2 linked regions of the Gluconacetobacter diazotrophicus PA1 5 genome follow. The protein of the gene in region 2 interacts with the protein of the main gene of each other region in a pairwise test. Links are inferred from orthologs where the notes say so. Each region holds a gene or a part of one and is shown on either strand. Other genes may lie near its edges.

Region 1 (7,993 bases), 1.5 Mb from region 2 along the record:
AGCCTGCTGGTGGCCGATATTCCGCCGGCCCGTACCGGGCACGGCCAGTTCTCGCTGGGCGAGCAGATGCTGCGGGTGAAGTTCCCGCCCTACCTGAACCTGGCCGAGGCCGACGCCCTGCTGCGCCCCGAAATCCCCAATGCCGACGTGCGGGCGCTGATGCTGCAGAATATCCGGCTGGGCGAGAATCCGGGCTGGATCATCGGGCTGCGCGACATCGTGTCGTCGATGACCAACATCGAAAGCTGGCCCTACATCCCCGAGGGCTATACCTATCCCGGACCGACCCTGTTCCTGGCCGGCGGCAATTCACCCTATATCCGTCGGGAACATTTCGGGGTGATGCGCCGGCTGTTTCCCAATTACTGGCTGGAACGGATCGAAGAGGCCGGCCACTGGCTGCATGTCGAAAACCCGACCCGCTTCGCCGCGCTGCTGGAAGCCTTCACCGAACAATATTGACGCTACGCGGTCATGGGGTTGGCGCGGTCCGGCGGCTTCACCGCATCCGCCGCGCGCCACAGATACCACGCCGCCGCCGACCGATAGGGGCTCCAGTCCGCCGCAATAGCAGCCAGTTGCTTCGGTCGGGGCTGGGCGTCCAGCCCCTTCAGCAATCGCCACCCCTCGCGCACGCCGAAATCGTCCACCGGCATGATGTCCAGCCGGCCCAGCGAGAAGATCAACAGCATTTCGACCGTCCAGCGCCCGATGCCGCGCAGGCTGACCAGGCGGGCGATCAGTTCGGCGTCTGACAGCGATTCCGCCTGGCGGCGCGAGGGCACCAGCCCGTCCAGCCGCGCCTTGGCGACGCCATGCATCGCCACGATCTTGGACCCCGAGAACCCGCAGCCGCGCAGGGCTTCGACCGGCAACGCCAGCAACGCCGCCGGATCGGGGAACACGCCGCCGGCCAGCGCCACCATCCGCCCCAGAATGGCCTGCGCCGCCCGCCCATGAAGCTGCTGATGCGCGATGGCGTCCACCAGCGCCTCGTACGGCTCGCGCGCCGCATGCATGCGCAGGCCGCACGGCCCGATCCGGGCCACCAGGGCCGCCAGATCGGGATCGGCGGCGGACAGGTGGGCACGAATGGCGCGGTCCAGTTCGGGGGACACGGCGGAGATCGGTTCGGAGACCGGAACGACGGATGACATGCCCCATGGCAACAGAGTTCTTGTGGCAACACAATCCTGTCGGTGGCAACATGACAGGGTGGCAACATGACAACGGGATCGCCACAGGGTAGGGTCCCGATCGCAATGGAACGCGCCGCAGGCGACCACGCGGAGAATCCCGGCTTTTCATGACGGTGACACTCAGTCCTTCCTCCCGCCACCGCCAGGCCGAGGAGCCCGTCCTGATCCCGCGCGGCAAGGGAGCAGGGCGTGGCCCGGGGCGTCCGGCCGCCCCCGAGGCGTCCGCGGGCCGCCCTGACGGGCGCGAGGGCCTGCGCCCCGTTCCGGTAGCCCGCCCCCACGACTATCGCCCCCTGCGCCGTGCCGGCGCGCCGATGATTCGCCCCGACACGTTGGAAGAACCGGGCGTCACCACCGTCCTGGGCCTGTCGGCGGCGCTGCACCTGATCCTGCTGGCCATCATCCTGCAGGCGGCGCGGCATCATGCCGGCACCCAGTCGGCGCCCGAAAATCCGTCGGTCGAAATGATGTTCGCCCCCCCCGCGTCCAGCGGGCTGCAGGGGCGCAATTCACCCGACCAGGCCGGCGGGTCCGGGGCGCAGCCCAACAAGCCCACGCCCGATACCCCGCAGCCCGAGCAGCCGCAGACCAGCGATTCGTCGCCGTCGCCGACCGTGCCGTCGCCGCAGACGCCCGCCGCGCCGCCGCTGCCGCGCACGCCGTCGGACCAGACGCTGCCCGACCAGCCATCGACCTCGCCCCCCAATCCGGCGCAGCAGAGTCCCGGCCAGGCTGCCCAGCCCGCGCCGCACCCGACGCCGCATCACACCCGGCCCGCGCGCCCGCGCGCGCCCACCCATGCGCCGTCCCCCTTCGATACGCCGATGGACCTGTCCTTTGCCCCCTCACCCGGTCCGACGCGCCAGCGGCGCGGGCGGGCCGGCGGGTCCGGCAGCCCGATCGACCTGTCGGTCGGCCCGCTGGTCCGCAACGGGCAGCTCAACACCCCCTATTCGACCCAGACCCAGATCCACGGCGTCAGCGAAGATTACGGCGAGGAGATCGATCGCTGGATTCGCAGCCACATGTTCTACCCCGAGGAAGCCGCCCGCGCGGGCGAGGACGGCGAGTCCTCGGTCCATGTGGTGCTGGACCGCAGCGGACGGGTGAAGGCGGTGCGCCTGACCGGCCAGTCGGGGTCGTACTACCTGGATGCCGCCACGACGGGCATGTTCCATGGCGCCGAACTGCCGCCCGTGCCCCCGGACATGGTCGGGGACCATTTCGATATCGACCTGACGATCAACTATATCCTGCTGCGGCGCTGACCCCGCCCCGGCGTGCGAGAAGGGCGGCACATGACCGACGACATGGCGACGATCCGCGACCGGATGGGCACGGATTTCGAGGCCTTCACCGATGCCGGCGAAGCCGTGGAGCGGATCGCCAAGATCTATGACTCCGGCGTGCGGGCACTGCGCGCGGCCTTCGCCGGCCGCAAGGCCGGGGACGGACCGGCGCCGACCTATCCCTATCTGGCCTTCCCGGTCGATCGCTCGCCGCCGCCCGAGGAAATGCGCCCGCCCTTCGACGTGGTGCTGGAGCCGGGATTCTACGGCACCACCCTGACCCGTCCGGAACTGTTCCGCGAGTATTGGCACGAGCAGATCGACATCCTGCTGCGCCATTACCGCCAGCCGGTGCTGGTCGGCCGGTCGCGGCGGCCGATCCCGCTGCCCTATGTGATGGAAGAGGCCGTCACCGCGATCACCGAGGACGATCTGCGCCTGCTGCAGCGCCATTTCGCGCTGCCCGACCTGCATGCGACGGACGACATGATCGCCAATTGCGCGCTGATCCCCCAGCCGGGCGAGCCGCGTCCGCTGGCGCTGTTCACCGCCGAGCGGACCGATTATTCGCTGGCGCGGCTGCATCATTACACCGGCACGTCGCCCCGCCATGTGCAGCGCTTCATTCTGCTGACCAACTACCAGCGCTATGTCGACGCGTTCCGCGACTATGGCCGTGCGCAGGTGGACCAGGGGGGCGAGTACGACCGGTTCGTCGAACCCGGCGACCTGATCCATCGCCGGCATGACGCGGCCACGGCGCCCCAGCATGCCGGCCTGCCGCAGATGCCGGCCTATCATTTGTGCCGCCCGGACGGGGACGGCATCACGCTGGTCAATATCGGCGTGGGGCCGGCGAACGCGAAGACCATTACCGACCACCTGGCAGTGTTGCGGCCGCATTGCTGGCTGATGGTGGGGCATTGCGCCGGGCTGCGCCGGACGCAGCGGCTGGGCGATTATGTGCTGGCCCACGGCTATGTCCGCGACGACCACGTGCTGGACGACGACCTGCCGCCCTGGGTGCCCGTGCCCCCGATCGCGGAGGTGCAGGTCGCCTTGCAGGAGGTCACGGCCCGCGTGACCGGGCTGCGCGATTCGGAACTGAAGACCCGGCTGCGCACCGGCACGGTGATGACGACCGACAACCGGAACTGGGAATTGCGGCTGAATGCCCTGTTCACCCAGATCAACATGTCGCGATCCATCGCGGTGGACATGGAGTCCGCGACCATCGCGGCCAACGGCTTCCGCTTCCGCGTGCCGTACGGAACGTTGCTGTGCGTGTCGGACAAGCCGCTGCATGGCGAACTGAAACTGCGCGGCATGGCGAACGCGTTCTATCGCGAGCGCGTGTCGCAGCACCTGACCGTGGGGATCGAGACGATGCGCCTGCTGCGCGCGCAGGGGGTGGACCGCCTGCATTCCCGCAAGCTACGCGGCTTCGACGAACCGCCCTTCCGCTGACCCTTCCGCCCTTCCATCCCAGGAGCCTCGCGTGACCGCCACCCGCACCGCACCGGAACCTACCGCCCCGCAATCCGCCGGCCGCCCGACAGTCGCGCCCACGATCCGCGTGGTGGCGATGCCGGCCGACGCCAATGCCTCGGGCGATATCTTCGGGGGCTGGCTGATGTCGCAGATGGACCTTGCCGCCGGCACGGCGGCGGCCCTGCGCGCCCGGGGGCGCTGCGTGACGGTTGCGATCGACAAGGTGGTGCTGCACCAGCCCGTGCTGATCGGTGACGAGGTCAGCCTGTACGCCACCATCACCCGGGCCGGACGCACGTCGATGTCGATCCACGTCGAGACCTGGCGCCGCGCCCGGCATTCACACGAGAGCATCAAGGTGACCGAAGGCGTCTTCACCTTCGTCGCGATCGACGACGAACGCCGGCCCCGGCCGCTGCCGCCGGAAGGGGAGTGAGGCGATCGCCTAGAAATCCGGCATCGTCGGGGCCAGGTGCCCGCCCATGCGCAGCGGCGCCATGCGTCGGGCCAGGCCGGTCGCGTCGTCGGTTTCCACCATCATTCCGGCCAGGCTTGCCTCGCCCTCGGCGGGTTGCAGGCGCTCGCCGGGCATGCGGCGCAGGAAGCGGGCGATGGCCGCGTCCTTGCCCATGCCGATCACGCTGTCATAGTCCCCGCACATGCCGGCGTCGGTCTGGTAGGCCGTGCCGCCCGGCAGGATGCGGTGATCGGCCGTGGGCGTGTGGGTGTGGGTGCCCACCACCAGCGAGGCGCGGCCGTCCAGCACATGGCCCATCGCCCATTTCTCGCTCGACGCCTCGGCGTGGATATCCACCACCACCGCATGCACCGTCACGCCCAGCCGGTGCCGGCCCAGAATATCGGTCACGGCGCGGAACGGGTCGTCCAGCGCGTCCATGAACTGGCGGCCCATGACATTGACCACCAGCGCCTTGCGCCCATCGACCAGCCCGACCACGACGCTGCCCTGTCCGGGCGTGCCGGGGGGATAGTTGGCGGGGCGGATGATGCGGGGCTCGGTGCCGATCTGGCCCACCAGGTCCTTGCGGTCCCAGGCATGGTTGCCCAGGGTGATGACATCGGTCCCGGCGGCGAACAGGTTCTGGGCGATGGACAGCGACAGGCCGAAGCCATGGCTGGCGTTCTCGCCATTCACCACCACGAGGTCCAGCCGCAAATCCCGCCGCAGGCCCGGCAGCGCGGCGATGACGGCGTCGCGCCCCGTGCGCCCGACGATATCACCCAGAAACAAGATCCGCACCCGGCCTTCCTTTTCCCGTCGTCCGCCCCGGACGTCAGGCGCCGCAGCGGATGGTTTCGCGTTCGGTCACGATGACCGGCAGGGGGACGTCATGACGCCCCACCGGCACCGCCGGCACTTCCTGTGCCGACAGCCCGTAGCCCGCCGCCGGCACCGAATCCAGTCCGGCCAGCGTGCGGTCGTAATAGCCGCCCCCGTATCCCAGCCGGAAGCCCCGCCTGTCAAAGCCCAGCAGCGGCACGAACACGAAATCGGGGCGCGCGACCGGGCCGTCGGGATGAAGCGTGCCGAACCGGCCCGCCTGCATCGGCACGCCCGGGCGCCACAGGCGAAAGCGCAGGGGATGGCCGCGCGGGGGCGTTTCGGGCAGCAGCACGCCATAGCCGCCGTGATGCAGTTCGGCGCACAGGCCGCGCAGGTCGATTTCACCCGGAAGGGGCCATACGGCGGCAACCGTGGCGCCCGGGCGCAAGCCGGCACGGACGCAATCGGCCATGCGCCGGCACAGCGCGGCAGGCGTGTCCGCCGGCAGCGGGGCGGCGCGAAGGGCGCGCAGCCGCCGGCGCAACGCCGCCTTGGCCTCGGCCAGCGCGGGCGCGTCGGATGCGGAATCGTGTTGGGGAAGAATGTGCGGAGCCACCATGGCCGTTGGTCTTTCAGCCCTCCCGGACCTGCTCACGCAGGTGGGCGCCAGATAACATGACCAGGATCACGCCAGAGCCAGCTCCCTAAGGAAGTGCTTATCGGCCCAGGGGTTGAGTTGCCTGACAAGCCGGGTAGCCCCGCCCCTGCAATCTAGTCCTGTTCCAGCGCCGCCGCAATGTTTTCCGCCCGTTCGACCAGCAGGGCGAGTTGCTCGCGCCGGCGGTCGTTCTCGACGCGGGCCTGCCTGGCTTCGGCCAGTTGACGCGATGTGTCCTCGGGCATCTTCTCGGCCGACAGATCGTGGATTTCGTCAGCCATCAGCAGCGCGGCCAGGGCCAGGATGCGGGCCTCGCCGCTCTGGCCGCCCATGGCGCGGATGCGGTCGATACGGCGCTCGACCTCCTGCGCCATGGCCTGCAGGTGGCGTTCCTGCCCGTCCTTGCAGCCGATGACATAGGAATAGCCGTTGATACGGACCGTCACCTGCGCCATGGGTCAGCGATCCTCGTCATCATGGTCGGCATCGGGACCGATCGCGTCGCGGACGCGGGCGATCAGGATATCGATGTTGGCGGCCAGGGCATGCAGGTCAATAGCGTGGGGATCGGGGGCCTGCGGAGCGGGCGCATACGGAGCGGCCGCCGGCGCGGCCTCGCGCCGACGGTCCAGCGCGAACGCGATTCGGTTCAGCGCCTGTTCCAGCCGGTCGGCGGGCTCCATCGCCCCTGCCCCGCCCGGCTTGTCCGATCCTTCAGCCTGCCCCACGGTCGTGCTTCCCGCCCCCTCGACGATGCTTCTTGAACAGATCGCGCGCGCGGGGTTCAACGTCAAGCGAATGATCCATCCCGCCCCCCCCTTGCGCGTCTTCACCGTCGCGTCGGCAGCGCAGATCCGCGCCGTGCTGGCCGCCCTGCGCGCGGGCGGCGGGGAAGACGCCGCGTCCTGGGCCCTGCTGTCGCCGCCCGATGCCGGATGTTTCATGGGCCCGGCCTGGTGGCGGGCGCTGCTGGCGGAAACCGGGGCCGGGCTGCCCGCCTACCTGGATTGCGGCGCCTCGGCCGGGCGCGCGGTCGAGGCGCTGGGCCTGGGGCTGCGCCATATCGTGCTGCATGCGTCCTGTCCGCAGGGGGATACCGTGCGGCTGCTGGCCGCGTCGCTGGGGGCCACATGCCTGGACCGCCGCCCCGGCACCCCGTGCCCCCCTGTCGCATTCGGCCGTCACGCCGTATGATCGATGTGCGATGAATGACTGCCAGCTCTATCTTGTCACCCCCCCTGCCCTTGATCCGGCCGCGTTCGCGCCCGATCTGGCCCGTGCCCTGGATGCCGGTGCGGTCGCCGCCGTCCAGCTGCGCCTGACGGACGCCACCGACGACGCCGTCCTGCGCGCCGTCGACGTGCTGCGCCCCGTGGCGCAGGAGCGGGATGTCGCCTTCATCCTGAACGGCCGGCCGGACCTGGCCCGCCGCACCGGATGCGACGGCGTGCATATCGACGCCCCGGACCTGCAGGACGGCACGGAGTTGGCCCGTATCCGCGCCATCCTGGGCGAGGACCTGCAACTGGGCGTTTCCTGCCGCGACAGCCGCGACCTGGCCATGCGGGCGGGAGAGGCCGGGGCGGATTACGTGTCCTTCGGCGCGTTCTTTCCCTCGGCATCGGTGGAAACCCCGGTCCTGGCGGACCCCGCGCTGCTGGCCTGGTGGACGACGATGATGGAATTGCCGGTGGTGGCGATCGGCGGCATCACGCCCGCGAACTGCGCGCCGCTGGTGCAGGCGGGGGCGGATTTCCTGGCGGTGATCGGCGCCGTCTGGTCGCATCCCGACGGCCCGGCGGCCGGCGTGCGCGCCATGAATGCCGCCATCGACGCGGCCTGACCCCGAAGGCCTGATCGACGGTCAGCCGGGCCGGGGCGCCGGCGGCAGCAGGGACTGGGTCAGGTAGAGCACGCCGTTGGATTGCGGCAGGCCCTCGATCCACACGCGCGCCACCTGGCCCGCGCCGTTGGACAGGACCAGACGGCCGGTCCCCGGTTCGGCCCCGACCAGGACCGTGCCACCCCCCACCGTCCGCAGCGTGGCCCAGCCGTGCGGTGCCGTAGCAAT
Region 2 (16,314 bases):
GGGCGGGCAGCGACAGGGCGTCGGCCAGCCGGTCCAGGCGGCGGCGTACGCTCTCGCCCCGCACCACGCCACGGCCGGCCGACAGGTGCAGTGCCAGGCCCTGCTTCGACATGCCCACCCAGGTTCCGTCGAGCAGTTCCTCGGTCCCGCCGCAGACCGTATAGGCCAGGCGCAGCGCCAGCCCCAGCACCACCGCGCGCCCGTACTGTTCGGGCGGCAGCAGAAGGCGCGACGGCTGCAGGAACTCCTGCCCCAGTTCGGCCTCGTACCGCACGGCCAGGGTCAGGGCGACGAAGGCGCGGGCCGGGTGGTCGAACCCCACCCCCTGCATGCGCAGCACGCGCAGATAAGTCTGTTCAGCCCGATATTCCGGGTGATCGTACGAACCGATATCGGACATCAGGCAGGCGGCACGGCGCAGGCGGCGCATCGACGGGTCTTCGTCGGCGAACAGCGGCGCGGTCCATGTCATCAGCCGGTCGGGCAGGGTCTCGCTGCGTCCCAGGCGGGTACACATCTCATGCGCCACGGCTTCCTGCGGGTCCAGCGCCTTCACCGATGCGGCGACGCGGCGCATGTACCAGCCCTCGCGCAGGCCATCGACCGAAACCACCACGCAGGTCGGCTGGACGCGGCGGATCAGGCGGCGCAGCACGGTGGCGGCGAACGGAACGTCGTCCAGCCGCTTGCGCGGCGCGCCGGGCAGGCGTTCCAGCGTGCGGCGCGGCGTGCTGGCGGCCCAGTCGGCCATGTCCTTCGCGCCGTCGCCCGACATCGTATAAAGATGCACGATATTCAGCGGGTAATTGGTGCGGGCGATCTGCAGCCGGGCCAGCGCGCGGAAGGCGCCGCCGACCAGGTAGAGCGGCCGCCCCTGCATGTCGTCCAGCCATCCGACCTGCGCGATGTCGGCATCCGCGATGGCACGCGCCTTCGCCAGATCGTTCTCGGACCGGTCGTTCAGCCGGATCACGCCCAGGCGCAGGGTGCAGGCATCCAGCTTCTGCCCGCCGGACAGGCGGATCAGTTCCAGCGAGCCGCCACCGATATCGGCCACCAGCCCGTCGGCCTCCGGCAGGCCGCACAGCACGCCGGTGGCGGAATAATCGGCTTCTTCCTCGCCCGACAGGATGCGGATCGGCACGCCCGGCATCCGCGCGCGCAGGGTCTCGACGAATTCCCCCCCGTTGGAGGCATCGCGGACGGCCGCCGTGGACAGGATTTCGAACGGATCGGCATCCATGCCCCGGGCAATGGCATAGAACCGGTCCATGACCTGTATGGCCGCGCCGACGCCTTCCTCGTTCAGGCGTCCGGTGGCGTTCAGCCCGCGCCCCAGGCGCAGCACGGCCTTTTCGTTGAAGATGGGAATCGGATTGCGGGTGATACCGTCGAAGACGACCAGCCGGACGGAATTCGACCCCAGATCGACGACGGCCGACCGGCGATGGGTGCTGCCGGCCCGGGTCATCGGGCCCCGCACGCGCGCGCGGCGGGTGACGGAGGGGCGGGCGGCAGGGAACTGGCCTGATGCGGGAACTGCGTCATGGCGACATCCTCAATCATCGAGAATCCGGTCCTGGTGGCGGGGCAGCGCGGTGCTGACCCGGATCGCGCTGTCCTGCGCGGCCCGGCCGCGACCGGACAGCGAGGGATTGGTCATGAAATAGTCATGGGCCGAAAACGGTTTCGCACCCGGCTCCAGCCGCCTCCATACACCGTTCTGCTGCAGGATCCACGATTGCAGGTTATCCTTCAGGTCCGTGACCATGATCTGGTCCAGCACCTGGGCATGGACGGTGGGGTCGCGCATCGGCACCATGCTTTCGACCCGCCAGTCCATGTTGCGCACCATCCAGTCGGCCGACGAGATATAGATGCGGGCCTGGCGCGAGGGCAGCCGGTGCCCGTCGCCGAAGGCGAAGATCCGGGCATGTTCCAGGAACCGCCCGACGATGGACTTGATGCGGATGTTTTCCGACAGGCCCGGCACGCCGGGCCGCAGGCAGCAGATTCCGCGCACCACGCCCATGATGCGCACCCCGGCACACGACGCCCGGTACAGCCGGTCGATCAGGTCGGGATCGACCAGCGAGTTCATCTTCAGCCAGATCTGGCCGGGACGGCCGGCGCGGACATGCTCGATCTCGCCCTCGATCAGTTCCTCCAGCGTGCGGCGGATCGTCACCGGCGAGAAGGCGATGGCTTCCATCCGCGTGGGCAGCGCATAGCCGGTCATGTAGTTGAACAGCCGCGCGGAATCCCGTGCCAGCTCGGGATCGCAGGTGAAGAAGGACAGGTCGGTATAGATCCGGGCCGTGATCGGGTGGTAGTTGCCCGTCCCGAAATGGGCGTAGGACCGCAGGGACCCGCCCTCTCGCCGGACGACCAGGCTGAGCTTCGCATGGGTCTTCAGGTCCGCGAAGCCGAATACGACCTGCACGCCCGCGGCCTCCAGCGCGCGGGCCAGGCGGATATTGGCTTCCTCATCGAAGCGGGCGCGCAGTTCGACCATCGCGGTGACCGATTTTCCGGCCTCGGCAGCCTCGATCAGCGCCTTGACGATCGGGCTGTCGCGCGATGTGCGGTACAGGGTCTGCTTGATCGCGACCACCGCCGGGTCCAGGGCCGCCTGGCGCAGGAACTGGATCACCACGTCGAAGCTTTCGAACGGGTGATGGACGATCATGTCCTTGGCGCGGATGGCGGCGAAGCAGTCCCCGCCGAAATCGACGACCCGTTCGGGAAAGCGGGGGGTATAGGGCGGGAACAGCAGGTCCGGCCGGTCATCGACGATCAACTGCTTCAGGTCGACCACGCCGATCAGCCCGGGCTGGATCTCGACCTCGTCGGGCGGAACGGCCAGGTCGGTCGCCACCGCCTGCCCCAGGTCGGCCGGCATGCGCGAATCGATGTCCAGGTGGATGACCACCCCCCGGCGGCGGCGCTTCAGGGCGGATTCGTAGGACCGGACCAGATCCTCGGCCTCGTCCTCGAATTCCACGTCGGTGTCGCGGATCACGCGCAGCACGCCCCATTCGCCCGCCACCATGCCGGGAAACAGCCGGTCGATGCACAACGCGATCAGGTTTTCCAGCAGGATGAAGCGCGTCACGCCGGGCGGCGACAGGTTGGCCGGCAGCCGCACGAACCGCTCGATCTGCGCCGGCAGCAGGATCATCGCGCTCATGACGAAACGGCCGGTGTCCCGGCTCATCAGCCGCAGCGACAGGGCCAGGCCCATATGCGGGATGAAGGGCAGCGGATGGGCCGGATCGATGGCCAGCGGCGTCAGGACGGGGAAGATCCGGTCCATGAAGCAACTGTCCAGCCAGTCGCGGTCGGCGTCGGAAATGGTGTCCAGGCTGCACACCACGATCCCGGACTCGGCCAGCAGGCCGCGCAGGTCCTTCCAGATCCTCTGCTGTTCGCGCAGCAGCCGGATCGTGCGCGTGCGCACGGCGGCAAGCTGCTGGACCGGGGTCAGGCCATCGGGCGAACTGGTGACCAGCCCCTCGCGCACCTGCCCCACCAGGCCGGCGACGCGGACGGAATAGAATTCGTCCAGGTTGCCGGCGCTGATCGACAGGAAGCGCAGCCGTTCCAGCAGCGGATTGCGGGGGTTGTCGGCTTCCTCGACCACGCGCTGGTTGAAATCCAGCCACGAGAGTTCACGGTTGATGAACCGCGTGGGTGACTGCATGTCCACGGGCGGGGGCGGCACGGGCGGCGTCGTGTCGGATGCCGGGGCGCGCCGCCGCGCGGACGTCCCCGTACGCTTGGGGACCGAGCGCTTGGGAGCGGGGCGCGCGGAGGGCTGGCGCGCGGGCGTCTTGCGCGTCGGTCTGGTCAATCCTGTCTCCTACCACAAATCCGCCGTCATTCTGCCAAACTAGGCAGAAAACGGGGGCAATGCCAACGCGGCGCACCATGAAGTTTATGGGTCACGCCGGTTATTCCGCCATGCCCGTTATCGGGCCCTGGCGTCGGCCTCGTCGGGGGCCCCGTCATGGGCCAGCATGTCGTGCAGCACCGATAGCGCCAGGGCGCGGGTGACGCGCCGGCCGGCGGCCAGCCCCGCGTGGTCCAGCCGGATCGCGGCCTCGCGGATCGCCGAGGCCGTGCGGGGCAACCGCCGCAGCAGCCATTCCGTCACCGGCTGGCTGACGACGATCTGCCGGTCGGCCAGGTGACGCAGCAGCAGGATGCGCAGCAGCGTGTCCTCGGGCTGGCGCAGTTCGATCGCCATCGTCGCGCGCAGCCGGCTGGCCAGGTCCGGCAGTACCACCGGCCAGCGCGCGGGCGACAGGCGGGCCGCCAGTACCACCGCCACGCGGTGCTCGCGCGCCGCATTCAGCAGATGCAGCAGCGCCCGCTGGTCCTCCACCCGGTCCGCGTCATCGACCGCCACGGCCCGCAGCATGTCCGGGGCATCGTCGAACAGGCGCCCCAGCGTGGCCTGCGTCAGATCGGCGCCCGTCAGCAGGACGGCGCCACGCTCCTGCGCCCAGATATCCAGCAGGTGGGTCTTGCCCGCTCCGGCGGCGCCCCACAGCGCCAGCCGGTGTTCGGGCCATGCGGGGGCGCCCAGCAGCCAGGCCCGGGCCATGCCGTTCGAAGGCGCGGCGACGAAATCGGCCCGCGCATGGCGCGTGCGGTGCGCGAAGGGCAGCACAAGCTGGCCGAACGAATCGCGGGGCGCCGTTTCGTCCTGATTCTGTGCCGTCCGTTCAACCACCGCTTTGCGCGCCGCCCTGCCTGCCGTAAAGGAACCGGTGAGCGTTTACCCTACCTTGCCTCGTTCTTCGACCCCTGCGTACCGCGCGGGGGCGACATTCGGGGCGCACCGACGACGAAGGCACGACACATGACCTCCGCCCCCCCTTTGCATCCGCCCCAGCCGGCGGCCGGCGCCACCTACCGCGACGCGGGCGTGACATCGCGGCCGGCGATGCGCTGGTCGATGCCATCAAGCCTGCGGCCAGTGCGACCGACCGCCCCGGCACCATGGGCGGCCTGGGCGGCTTCGGGGCGCTGTTCGACCTGAAGGCGGCCGGTTTCACCGACCCGGTCCTGGTCTCGTGCACCGACGGGGTGGGCACCAAGCTGATGGTCGCGATCGAAAGCGGCCTGCATGAGACGGTGGGCATCGACCTGGTGGCGATGTGCGTCAACGACCTGGTCGTGCAGGGGGCGGAACCGCTGTTCTTCCTGGATTATTTCGCGACCGGCCGCCTGGCGGTGGAAGACGCGGCCAAGGTCGTCCGCGGCATTGCCCAGGGCTGCCGCGAATCGGGCTGCGCCCTGGTCGGGGGCGAAACGGCGGAAATGCCCGGCATGTATGGTCCCGGCCATTACGACCTGGCCGGGTTTTCCGTGGGCGCCGCCGAACGCGCGGCCCTGCTGCCCGCCGATATCGCGGCGGGCGACACGCTGATCGGCCTGCCGGCCAGCGGCGTGCATTCCAATGGATTTTCGCTGGTGCGCGCCATCGTGGCGCGCAGCGGCCTGGCGTGGGACGCCCCCTGCCCCTTCGCGCCCGGCCAGACGCTGGCGCAGGCGCTGATGGCGCCCACGCGCCTGTATGTGAAGGCGGTGCTGGACCTGCACCGCCAGGGGCTGATCCAGGGCGCCGCGCACATTACGGGCGGCGGCCTGCCGGGCAACCTGCCGCGCGTGCTGCCGGCGGGCCTGACGGCACTGATCGACGGCGGCGCATGGCCCATTCCGCCGGTGTTCGGCTGGCTGGCCCGCACCGGGCAGGTCGATCCCGACGAAATGCTGAAGGTCTTCAATTGCGGCGTCGGCATGGTGCTGATCGCCCGCGACGGGGACGCGGCGCTGCAGTCCCTGCGCGCGGCGGGTCAGGACGCGTTCGTCATCGGCCGGCTGGAAGAGGGCACGCCCGGCGCCGCCGCCGGCCTGCGCTTCACCACCCGGCCCGACTTCACCGGATAAGCCTGTGACGCACGACACCCACGCCGCCGCCCGGCGGCCGATCGCGATTCTGATCAGCGGGCGCGGCAGCAACATGCGCGCGCTGATCGATGCCTGCGCGGCGCCGGACTTCCCGGCCCGTATCGCCCTGGTCCTGAGCAACCGGCCCGACGCGCCGGGGCTGGAGGTCGCGCGCGCGGCGGGCCTGCGGGCCGAGGCGATCGATCACCGTCCCTTTCGCGGCGACCGCGCGGCGCATGAACACGCGATCGACGCCACCCTGCGCGCGGCCGGGGTCGAACTGGTCTGCCTGGCCGGCTACATGCGCCTGCTGACCCCGTTCCTGACCGGGGCCTGGGCGGGGCGGATGCTGAACATCCATCCCAGCCTGCTGCCGGCATTTCCGGGCCTGCACACGCATGAACGCGCCCTGCAGGCCGGGGTGAAGCTGCATGGCTGTACGGTGCATCTGGTCACGGAAATCATGGATGACGGCCCGATCCTGGGCCAGGCCGCCGTGCCCGTCCACGCGGACGACACCCCGGACCGGCTGGCGGCACGGGTGCTGGAACAGGAACACCGCCTGTATCCGGCGGCCCTGCGCAAGGTCCTGACGCCCGATGCCGTGCCGCAGCCGGATATCGGGTCTCTGCTGTTCCTGTAGGAACCCGGTCGGCATGACGGGCACCCTGGCGGGTGCCCGTCCGGCGTGATCAGGGCAGGATTTCGGTCTGGGCGAAGAAGAACGCGATTTCGGTGTTCGCGTTTTCCAGGCTGTCCGAACCATGGACCGAATTCGCCTCGATGCTCTCGGCGAACTGCGCGCGGACGGTGCCCGGCGCGGCCTTCTTCGGGTCGGTGGCGCCCATCACGTCGCGATGCTTCAGGACGGCGTTCTCGCCTTCCAGCACCTGCAGCACGACCGGGCCGGACACCATGAACGACACCAGCTCGCCGTAGAACGGACGGTCCTTGTGCACGGCATAGAACGCGCCGGCCTCGGCTTCGCTCAGTTGCACGCGCTTCTGCGCGACGATGCGCAGGCCCGCATCCTCGAACACCGCGTTGATCTTGCCCGTCAGGTTGCGCCGGGTCGCGTCCGGCTTGATGATCGACAGGGTACGTTCGGTCGCCATGGGATGGCTCCTTCTTATTGCTCGAAATGCGTGGCCAGGACCCCTTGCGCCCTTGCGGACCGGCGCCCCTTACGCGCGCCATCTAGAGCATATTCCCCCGGACTGGTAGGTACAGCGTCACGAATCCTGTCCCGTCCGCCGTTCACGTGGCGGAGCACGACGCCCGCCACGCACGGGATTGCATAACTATCAAAGGGTTGGCCAGGCGTGCCGGCCCGTTCTTCCGGAGCCCCGTATCCCGTGAGCCTGCTCGTCATTTCCGACCTGACCCTTCGCATCGCGGGACGCACCCTGCTGGACGGCGCGTCGCTGACCGTCGATCCGGGGCGCAAGATCGGCCTGGTCGGGCGGAACGGGGCCGGAAAATCCACCCTGCTGGCCGCGATCGCGGGCGATATCGCACCGGACGGCGGCACCATCCACCTGTCGTCGCGCGCGCGCATGGCCCGCATCCGGCAGGAAGCCCCGTCGGGCGACGCCAACCTGCTGGACACGGTGCTGGCCGGCGACGCCGAACGCACCGCCCTGATGGCCGAAGCCGACCAGACCCCCGACCCGGTGCGGCTGGCCGACATCCATGAACGGCTGCGGGCGATCGGGGCCGACAGCGCGCCCGCGCGCGCCGCGACCATCCTGTCGGGCCTGGGCTTCGACGCCGACGCCCAGGCCCGCCCGGTGTCGGATTTTTCCGGCGGCTGGCGCATGCGCGTGGCGCTGGCCACGGCGCTGTTCCTCAACCCCGACCTGCTGCTGCTGGACGAACCGACCAACCATCTGGACCTGGATGCCACGATCTGGCTGGAAAACTGGCTGTCCCGCTTTGCCGGGGCGGCGCTGATCGTCAGTCATGATCGCGGGTTGCTGGACCGGGCGGTGGATGCCATCGCACATCTGGACCAACGCAAGCTGACGCTGACGCCGGGCGGATACAGCGAATTCGTGCGCATCCGCACCGAACAGGCCCTGCAGCAGGCCCGGGCGGCGGAACGGATCGCGGCGCAGCGCGCCCACATGCAATCCTTCGTCGATCGCTTCCGCGCCAAGGCGACCAAGGCGCGGCAGGCCCAGGCACGGCTGAAGGCGCTGGAGAAGCTGCCGGTCCTGGACACCGTGGTCGAGGATGCGCCCACCCGCTTCGCCTTCCCCGAACCCGCGCCCCTGCCCCCGCCGATGCTGACGCTGGACCGGGTTTCGGTCGGCTATGGCGGCCGGCCGATCCTGTCCGGCCTGACCCTGCGGCTGGACATGGAGGATAGGATCGCCCTGCTGGGCGCCAACGGCAACGGCAAATCGACCTTCGCCAAGCTGATCGCGGGACGGCTGGCGCCGATTTCGGGCACCGTGGCGCATGGTCCGCGCCTGCGCGTCGGCTATTTCGCCCAGCATCAGGCGGAGGAACTGGTTCCCGGCGAAACGCCGGTCGATCACATGACCCGCGTCATGCCCAAGGCACCGCCCACCGCCGTGCGGGCGCAACTGGCCCGCTTCGGGCTGGATGCCGACCGCGCCGACACGGTGACGCGGGACCTGTCGGGCGGCGAGAAGGCGCGGCTGCTGCTGGCGCTGGCCACGCGTGAGGCACCGCACCTGCTGATCCTGGACGAACCGACCAACCATCTGGACCTGGACGCGCGCGAGGCCCTGATCCGCGCCCTGGCGGAATTCGAGGGGGCCGTACTGCTGATCAGCCATGACCCGCACCTGGTCGAACTGGTCGCCGACCGGCTGTGGCTGGTGGGCGACGGCACCGTGCGGCCCTTCGACGGCGACATGGCGGAATATCGGACATGGCTGTCCGAACGCGCCCGGGCGGCCACCCGCCCGGCCACCCCGGCGGCCCCCCGCCGCGACGACAGGCGCGAACGCGCCGAAGCCCGCAAGGCCATCGCCCCCCTCCGCCGGAAGGCACGGGACGCCGAAGCCCGGATGAGCCGCCTGGCCGACGAGCGCGGCCGGCTGGAAACCCGGCTGGCCGACCCCGCGCTCTATGCCGCCGGCGGCGCCGACGAGGTCACGGCGATCAACACGCGGCTGGCCGCCATCGGGCGCGAGCAGGAAGAGGCCGAGGAGGAGTGGCTGCTGGCCGAGGCGGCGATCGAGGAAAGCGCCGCCGAGTGAGCCGACTAGTCCGCCGACGCGGTCACGGCTGCTCGGTTGGGGACGCATCCCCCAATGCGCCCGCCGCGAAAGCGAGGCTGGAGGCGGCGATCAGGGCGGCGTAATAGGCATCCGATCGCTCCAGCCTTGCATCGATCAGACCGCTTTGCGCCAGCGTGGCCTGGGTGATGGACCCGACGCCGTTGCGGTAGGCGGACAATGTGGCGTCGAAGCTCGTCTGCGCCGCCGTTTGCAGGCGTCCGGACGCGGCATAGGCGCTCAGGCTCGTGTGGACACCATTTTCGGCGACAACCAATTGCTTGACCGCTTCATCCAGGGTCTGGCGCAAATTCGTCTCGGCGCTGTCGAATCGATTCCTGGCCTGTTTCAATGCCGCGGCACGCATGCCGCCATCGAAGATTGGCACGGTGATGCCGCCCAGGATCAGGCTGCTGAAATTGTTCGACGACAGATTGAGCGTCGGCGCGGCATTCGCGCCGATTCCGGGCACGGAGGACAAGGCCAGACGCCCGGTCGCGTATGCCACATTGCCGCTGACGAAGATCTTGGGCAGGAACTCCGCCCGCGCCGCCGCGACCGCGCTGCGTGATGCGCGGGCAGTGGCATAGGCGGCCAGGACGTCCGGCCGTCGCGCGGCGTCGCGCTGGATCATGTCGTCGGTCAGGCGCGCGTCGGCGAGGCTGAGCGGCCGGTCGGAAATATCCTGCGTCAGCACGTGCGTGCCGGGCGGGATGCCGATGGCCGTCATCAGGTCGAGATAGGTGTTCTCCGCACCGCCCTCGGCCTGAACCAGCCGCAGTTCGGCCTGGGCGGTCGCCTGCCTCGCCTGGGTCGCATCCACGACGGTACCCTGGCCGCGACGTAACCGCATGTCCGCGGCATCCTCGACCTTGCGCGCATTGTCCAGCGCCTGATGGAGCAGGGTGACCCGCGCGGTCGCCGCGGCGTGGGTATAGAAGGCGAGCGTTACGGCGTAGATCAGTTTCTGATGCGCGCCCGTGAACAGGATGTTGGTGGCGAGCTGGCTCTGTCTGGCGGCGTCGATCGTGGCCTCGCGCTTGCCGAAATCGAACAGCAGCCACTCCAGGCCGAGCGTCTGCACCTCGCCGTTGCCCACCCGCGTGCTTGTGCCGCCGATATCGACGTTGCCGATGGCCGCGTTGGCGCCGCTATCGTGCGCATGATTGTAGCCGCCCACCACGGTGGCCGTCAGGTGCGGCAGATAGGTGCTGCGCGCGATGCCCACCGCCAGCGCCGCGTCGCGCGCCGTATTCCAGGCGCGCCTGGTGTCCGGGTTGGTGGATTGCGCGATGTCGATCAGTTCGGCAAGCGAATAGGGATGCGCGCCTTGCAGTTCGGGCGGCGCCGGACGGCCCTGGATATTCCGGTTGGACGGCAGGCTGTAGCCCGGGGGCAACGCAAGCCCGCGCGCGCAGCATGGACCGGGAATGATCTCGCCGGCAGCCGAGACATTGGGGCGCCAGGGCGCGTCGGGCCGGTCCGGCGCCGAATGCAGGGCTTGGGTGGCGCAACCGGCCAGCCCGAGCATGGCGAACCCGATGGTTGCGAGGGAGGCGGGACGGGTCACGAGGCCAGGCTCTCCAACCGTTCGAAACGTGCGCGCGTCTGGGCATCGCGTTCGGGAATCAGCAGGTCTTCGGCCAGCCGGGAGGCATCCCGCAGGGCTTCGCCGCATTGGGACATCCTTTCCGTATCGGCGCGCATATGGACGGGTTCGGTGGCCGCGAATTCAAGCGTGCGCTGGCTGGCCGAGATCGCGCCCAACACCTCGGCCGCATGGGTCACGCGCGCCTGCGGCGTGATACTGTCGCGCTGTGCCGCAAGGGCCCTGACGACGCCCCGCAACGTCGCCGCGATCCTGTCCCAGGCGCTGGCGGGCCAGAAACTGGTGAACATCGCATAGGTGATGAAATTGCCGAGCATGATGCCGACCACGCGGTCGCGCGCCACGGTCATGTCGGTGGTCGGGCCGTAATCCTTGATGTCCGTCAGGAAGAAGGCCAGCCCGATCTGGAATCCCGCATACGCAATGCGTTCGTCACCGGTCTTGACCCAGGCTGCGATGAACGCGCCCGCGAAGACAAGAGCCAGGAACCCGGTGATATCGTTCAGATGCGGCATCAGCAGGATGATCGAGCCGATGCCGAGCGCGGCACCCAGCAGTGCGCCGCCGATACGCAGCATGAGCTTGGAAATCATCTCGCCCATCGTCGGCTGGGCCACGATGAAACACGTGATGATGCAGGTATGGATGCCCGGCCAGTCGAGGATCTTGAAGATGAAATAGCTGGTCATCACCGCGGCCGTGCCCTTCACGGCAAAGCGGACATGGTCGGGGTTCGTGAAGGCGTCGGGGAAAAAAAAGCCCCCGCTTTTTTTCTCCTCCGGGGGCTTTTCCTCCGGTGCCGGGGTCGTGAAAATCGCGATCAGTGCCGCCATTGCGGCAAGGGCCGGTTCGTTGGAGGGCACGGCGGGGGGCGCGATATCGGCGGGATAATCGCCCGCCTCGAACATCGCCGCCATCTCCTCCAATGTTTCCAGCAGGGCAGACGGGCAAGGTGATCCGCCTTCTCGCACCGCCGCGTCGGCCAGGGCAAGGACGCCGATGCTGGAATAGGCCGCCTGCTTCAGGCAGGCGAGGTCGCGCCGGTTCCAGATCCTTTCCAGCGCCGCCATCTTCACGTTCGCCATCATGCCCGCGCCGCCCTGGCGCAGCATGTCCTGGGCGCGCTCGCGCGTCGCGTCATCGGGATGACGCAACAGCGCCATGGCCATGCGCAGGCGGCCTGCGATGGCGCGCATCAGCACGGTCCTGGGCGACGGGCAGATGATCAGTCCGAGCCCGATCATGACCAGGCCCGGTATGGCGAGGAACAGATCGGTGTAGAGCAGCGCGCGGGTGGCGATCTCGCCGACCGGCGCCTGATCGACGGCGATCAGCCCATAGACGGTGATCAGCCCCAGCATATAGGCGAGCGGCTTGAGCTTGCTGGCTGACCCGAGGAAGAAGAAGCAGAAGGACAATATCGCCACGCCGACGACGATGCCCAGCGGATGATCGAGCGTCAGGCGAATCAGCCCGTACAGCATGGCGAGGATGACGAGGATCAGCACATTCACGGCGAGGCCGGCGACGAGATTGGTCACGCGGTCCTTCTGCCAGAGCGCCATCGTGACCAGGGCGGGCACGGCGAGGTCGGGGACCTGCCAGATTTCCCCCACTAGGACCGTCGTGGCGCAGGCTGCCGCCATGCGCAGGGCGTAGCCGAGACGCCCCGGTTCCGGGTCGCACGCCAGCCTCCAGGCCCGCCCGAGCGTCAGGCGCCCGGGATCGGCGATATGTCGGTCAGGGACAGGCGGCGCCATGCCGGATCTCGACGGTGGCGGTGGCACCCAGGCGCAGCAGGTTCGGGTCGGCCCGATCGAGCTTTACCCGCACGGGGAACCGCTGCGCCACGTGCACCCAATCCATTTCGCGCGGCACGACGGGAAGGGCGCGTGCGATCCCTGCCGAATCGGCGGACAGGACGCCCCAGCCGATGCTGTCCACATGACCGCGAATGGCCACGTGCCGGTCGATCATGGAATGGACTGTCGCGCAGTCTCCGGGCCGGATGGGGCGCAGATCGACCTCCCGGATATTGGCGTTGGCATACCATGCATCGTTGGCGATCAGGGTGAACAGCACCTGCGCCGGCGCCAGAATCTCGCCTGGCTTGACGCGCAGGCTGGTCACGTAGCCGTCCAGGGGGGCGACGACCGTTGTCTGCCTGAGTTCATAGCGCGCGTGATCGAGCGCCGCCGCAGCGGCGTCCCGCGCCGCCAGCGAACTGTTCAGGTCTCCGATTGCGGTCTGTGCCGCCGCTTCCTGCCGATGCGCCTGCTCCAGCGATATCTCGGCATCGCGGAGGGCAACCCGGGCCTGGTCATATTGCTGCAACGGGATATAGGCATGCCCGGCCAGAGGCGAGAGGCGTTCGACCGTGCGCGCGGCGAGATCGCGGTTGGTTCGCGCGCGCGCGGTCTGGGCCTGTGCCACGGCGGCGTCGGCGGTCTTGACCGAGACCAGCCGTCGCTGGTTTTCGACCTCGGCCTGGGCCAGCGCCAGATTGGCTTGCGCCTGCCGCACGGTCAGCTCGTACGGTTCGGGATCGAGACGATAGAGCAGGTCGCCCTTGCGCACCGCCTGATTGACGTGAACGGGCAGATCGACCAGTCGGCCGCCGACGGTCGAAGCCATGTGCACGATTTCGGCGTCGATCGACCCGCTGTCGGAGGAAGGATGGGCGCTGTCCTCGTTCGCGACATGGACGCCCAGCAGGACAGCGGCCACGACGCAGGCCACGGCGATGATGAGACCGACAGGCTTCCTGCCGGACATGGAAACCCTTCGCATCGCTATGGCCCGAACCAGATCAGCCAGGCCAGGAGCGCCGCGATCACGCCGAGCGATACGTAGGTGAACAGCCGGAAGCTCAGGATCGCGTCGATACCGGTCTGTATGAATACCACCCGCAAACCCACGGCGGCGGCGATACCCACCATTGCGCAGAACATCCAGCCCGGGAAATAGGCCCCGACCAGTGGAAAGGACGGGGCGCCACGCACAGCGCAGCCACCGAGGAAAAGAACGGGCGCTACACGCGCAAGAGGAGCGGAATGCGAGGTCATGAAATAACCGCAAATCCCCACGCGTTAAGACGGCTGACGGCTATTGCGTTACCCTAACGTATCAGAAATCTCAGGTCCATCTCCGGTCGCGACGCATCCGGGCCCGCCGCCCGAGCCCCTGCACCATCAGGCCGCCAAGGAAGATGGTCAGGCCGCCGGCCGACAGGATCGCCCCGGCCCAGCCGACCGATTGCGCGCCATGTCCGGCAGCATGCCCATGATCGCGAATTCGCCGGTTCCGATAGCGAAGGCGCCCAGGGCCAGCGCGCGTTCCGCCGCCGCGACGCCATGTGGCGCGTTGTAATACCCGATGGGCGCGTCCTGTCCGTTTTCGGCGTTCATTCCTGCATCCTTGTCCGTTACGCCATCCGGTATGCCGAGTGGGCGTCACGCCGGTAAACCCGTCATTAAGCGTCGCGTGTGCGAATGACGGGACGAAGCGCCCCCCGGGGGCTGTCGCCCGAATCGACGCGGGCGTGCAGATGTGCCAACGATCGCAATCGCCCCCACAGCCTGGATGGACCATGCCCACCAAAGCCGTAACGGAAAGCCGACCCGACACCCGCCCCATCAGGCGCGAACCGGAACAGGACAGGCCGGAACAGGACCCGCGCGCCGTGCAACTGGCCCGCATCCATCACCTGCTCCAGGTCGCGATCCTGCTGGCCGTGATGGTCCTGTCGATCTGGCTGATCGGCGACGTGCTGATGGTGGTGTTCGCCGCGACCCTGATCGCGGTGATCCTGCATAATCTGGCGGCCATGGTCGAACGGCGGACGCGCCTGCCCTACTGGCTGGCGCTGAGCCTCGTGGTGGTCGTGCTGCTGGCCGCCATCGGCGGGCTGGGATGGAGCAGCGGCCCGGCGATTGCCGAACAGGCGACCCGGCTGCGCATCGCATTGACCACCCAGGCCCATTCGCTGCGCGGCCAGTTGAACGCCAGCACGATGGGACGCACGGTATTGGACTACCTGCCGCAATCCCTGGGCGGGAACCAGGCCGGGGGCGGCGATAACGGCATGGGCTCGCGGATTGCCGGATCGATGACGGGTGTCCTGTCCTCGGCCTTCGGCGCGGCGGGCACGCTGGCGGTGATCCTGATCGCGGGCCTGTATTTCGCGCTGTCGCCGGCGCTGTACGTCAACGGACTGCTGCGGCTGATCCCACCGGGGCACCGGCCAGCGGCACGGACGCTGCTGCTGGTCGCGGGCCGCACCCTGTGGGCCTGGACGGCGGGACAGGCGCTGGACATGCTGGTCGTCGGCATCCTGTCGGGGGTGGGGCTGTGGTTCATCGGCGTGCCGCTGGCGCTGGCGCTGGGCGTCGTCGCGGGCATGGCCAATTTCATCCCCTATATCGGCGCCTTCATCGGGGCGGTGCCGGCCATCCTGCTGGGCCTGTCGCAGGGCACGCGCGAAGGGCTGCTGGTCATGGCGCTGTATGCCGCGATCCAGTTTTTCGAAGGCAATGTGATGGCGCCGCTGATCCAACGCCACGCAGTCCAGATGCCGCCGGGCCTGACCATCCTGTCGCAGACCGTGTTCGGCACCATCCTGGGCCTGCCCGGCCTGGTCCTGGCCTCGCCGCTGACCGCGGCCCTGCTGGCCATGATGGACCGCGCCACTCCGCCGCTGGATGAGGAGGACCGCGTCTGACCTATAGAAAGGGGCGGATATCCAGGCCGCGCATGCCGGCGTGTCCGGCCGCTGCCAGTCCCTCGTTGCTGTCTTCCAGGACCAGGCAGGTGCGCGGTGCCGCGTCCAGGCGGCGCGCGGCCTCCAGGAACAGGTCGGGGGCGGGCTTGGGGCGGGCCACGTCGTCGATGGTCACGACCGTGTCGAACAGCGTCATCAGGCCGGTATGGCTCAGTGCCGCCGTGACGATTTCCCGCGACCCGCTGGACGCCACCGCCATGGGCAACTGGCCGCGATAGCGCCGTGCCAGGTCGGCGACGATGCCGATTTCCCGCAGGTCCGCCATGGTGGCCAGCACGCCCTGCCGCGCGGCGCGCACGATCGCGGCGCGGTCCAGCGTGCGGCCCAGTTCCGCTTCGATCAGGTCCAGCACCATGTGCTCGGACAGGCCGCCCCGGCCATGGAACCACTCGGGCGCCATCCTGTGGTCGGCCACGGTTTCGAAGGCGCCCAGCCACGCCTTCAGGTAAAGCGGCAGGGAATCGACCAGCGTGCCGTCACAATCGAAGATCAGGGCCGTCGTATCGGGCGGGACGACGATCATGGAAACGCGGTTCGCTCATAGGGCTGCTGGTCGACCATCTGGCGCAGCACGGCGAAATCCTTTTCCGGAAACCTCTCGATCCGGATCACGGCGCCGGGCCTGTCCTCCAGGAACAGGGTGGCGTTCCAGTCGGCGGCGCTGATGCCGGTCCACAGGGTGATGACATAGGGCACCGGCTTGCCGTCCGGGCCGG

Evidence for each region.
Region 1: the proteins of ndk (region 2) and GDI_RS02415 interact in binary tests that used the Escherichia coli proteins (3 or more experiments, as listed by UniProt). The link is inferred for Gluconacetobacter diazotrophicus PA1 5 from one-to-one orthologs.

What each region holds. Positions count from the first base shown.
Region 1 is NC_010125.1:508,239-516,231, reverse strand. What follows is about bases 4,080-6,939. They hold GDI_RS02415 (5-formyltetrahydrofolate cyclo-ligase), read right to left. Parts: upstream 5,884-6,939; coding sequence 5,275-5,883; downstream 4,080-5,274. Other genes in these bases: GDI_RS02400 (hypothetical protein), read left to right, coding at 6,721-6,939; GDI_RS02405 (hypothetical protein), read right to left, coding at 6,381-6,716; GDI_RS02410 (cell division protein ZapA), read right to left, coding at 6,036-6,377; GDI_RS02420 (TIGR00282 family metallophosphoesterase), read right to left, coding at 4,425-5,240; GDI_RS02425 (acyl-CoA thioesterase), read left to right, coding at 4,080-4,415. Also shown: GDI_RS02445 (alpha/beta fold hydrolase), read left to right, coding at 1-462; GDI_RS02440 (DNA-3-methyladenine glycosylase family protein), read right to left, coding at 465-1,157; GDI_RS02435 (energy transducer TonB), read left to right, coding at 1,307-2,467; GDI_RS02430 (AMP nucleosidase), read left to right, coding at 2,498-3,955; more of GDI_RS02425, read left to right, coding at 4,074-4,079; more of GDI_RS02400, read left to right, coding at 6,940-7,116; GDI_RS02395 (thiamine phosphate synthase), read left to right, coding at 7,127-7,765; GDI_RS02390 (fasciclin domain-containing protein), read right to left, coding at 7,787-7,993. UniProt on the Escherichia coli protein: Involved in the removal of 5-formyltetrahydrofolate.
Region 2 is NC_010125.1:2,048,123-2,064,436, forward strand. What follows is about bases 5,363-8,264. They hold ndk (nucleoside-diphosphate kinase), read right to left. Parts: upstream 7,074-8,264; coding sequence 6,651-7,073; downstream 5,363-6,650. Other genes in these bases: purN (phosphoribosylglycinamide formyltransferase), read left to right, coding at 5,963-6,601; GDI_RS09605 (ABC-F family ATP-binding cassette domain-containing protein), read left to right, coding at 7,314-8,264. Outside these bases: GDI_RS09575 (Ppx/GppA family phosphatase), read right to left, coding at 1-1,471; GDI_RS09580 (RNA degradosome polyphosphate kinase), read right to left, coding at 1,559-3,703; GDI_RS09585 (DnaA/Hda family protein), read right to left, coding at 3,971-4,738; more of GDI_RS09605, read left to right, coding at 8,265-9,191; GDI_RS09610 (TolC family protein), read right to left, coding at 9,214-10,740; GDI_RS09615 (FUSC family protein), read right to left, coding at 10,776-12,578; multidrug transporter subunit MdtN, read right to left, coding at 12,559-13,593; GDI_RS09625 (YtcA family lipoprotein), read right to left, coding at 13,611-13,883; GDI_RS09630 (hypothetical protein), read right to left, coding at 14,031-14,225; GDI_RS09635 (AI-2E family transporter), read left to right, coding at 14,408-15,538; GDI_RS09640 (HAD family hydrolase), read right to left, coding at 15,540-16,121; GDI_RS09645 (hypothetical protein), read right to left, coding at 16,118-16,314. UniProt on the Escherichia coli protein: Major role in the synthesis of nucleoside triphosphates other than ATP. The ATP gamma phosphate is transferred to the NDP beta phosphate via a ping-pong mechanism, using a phosphorylated active-site intermediate.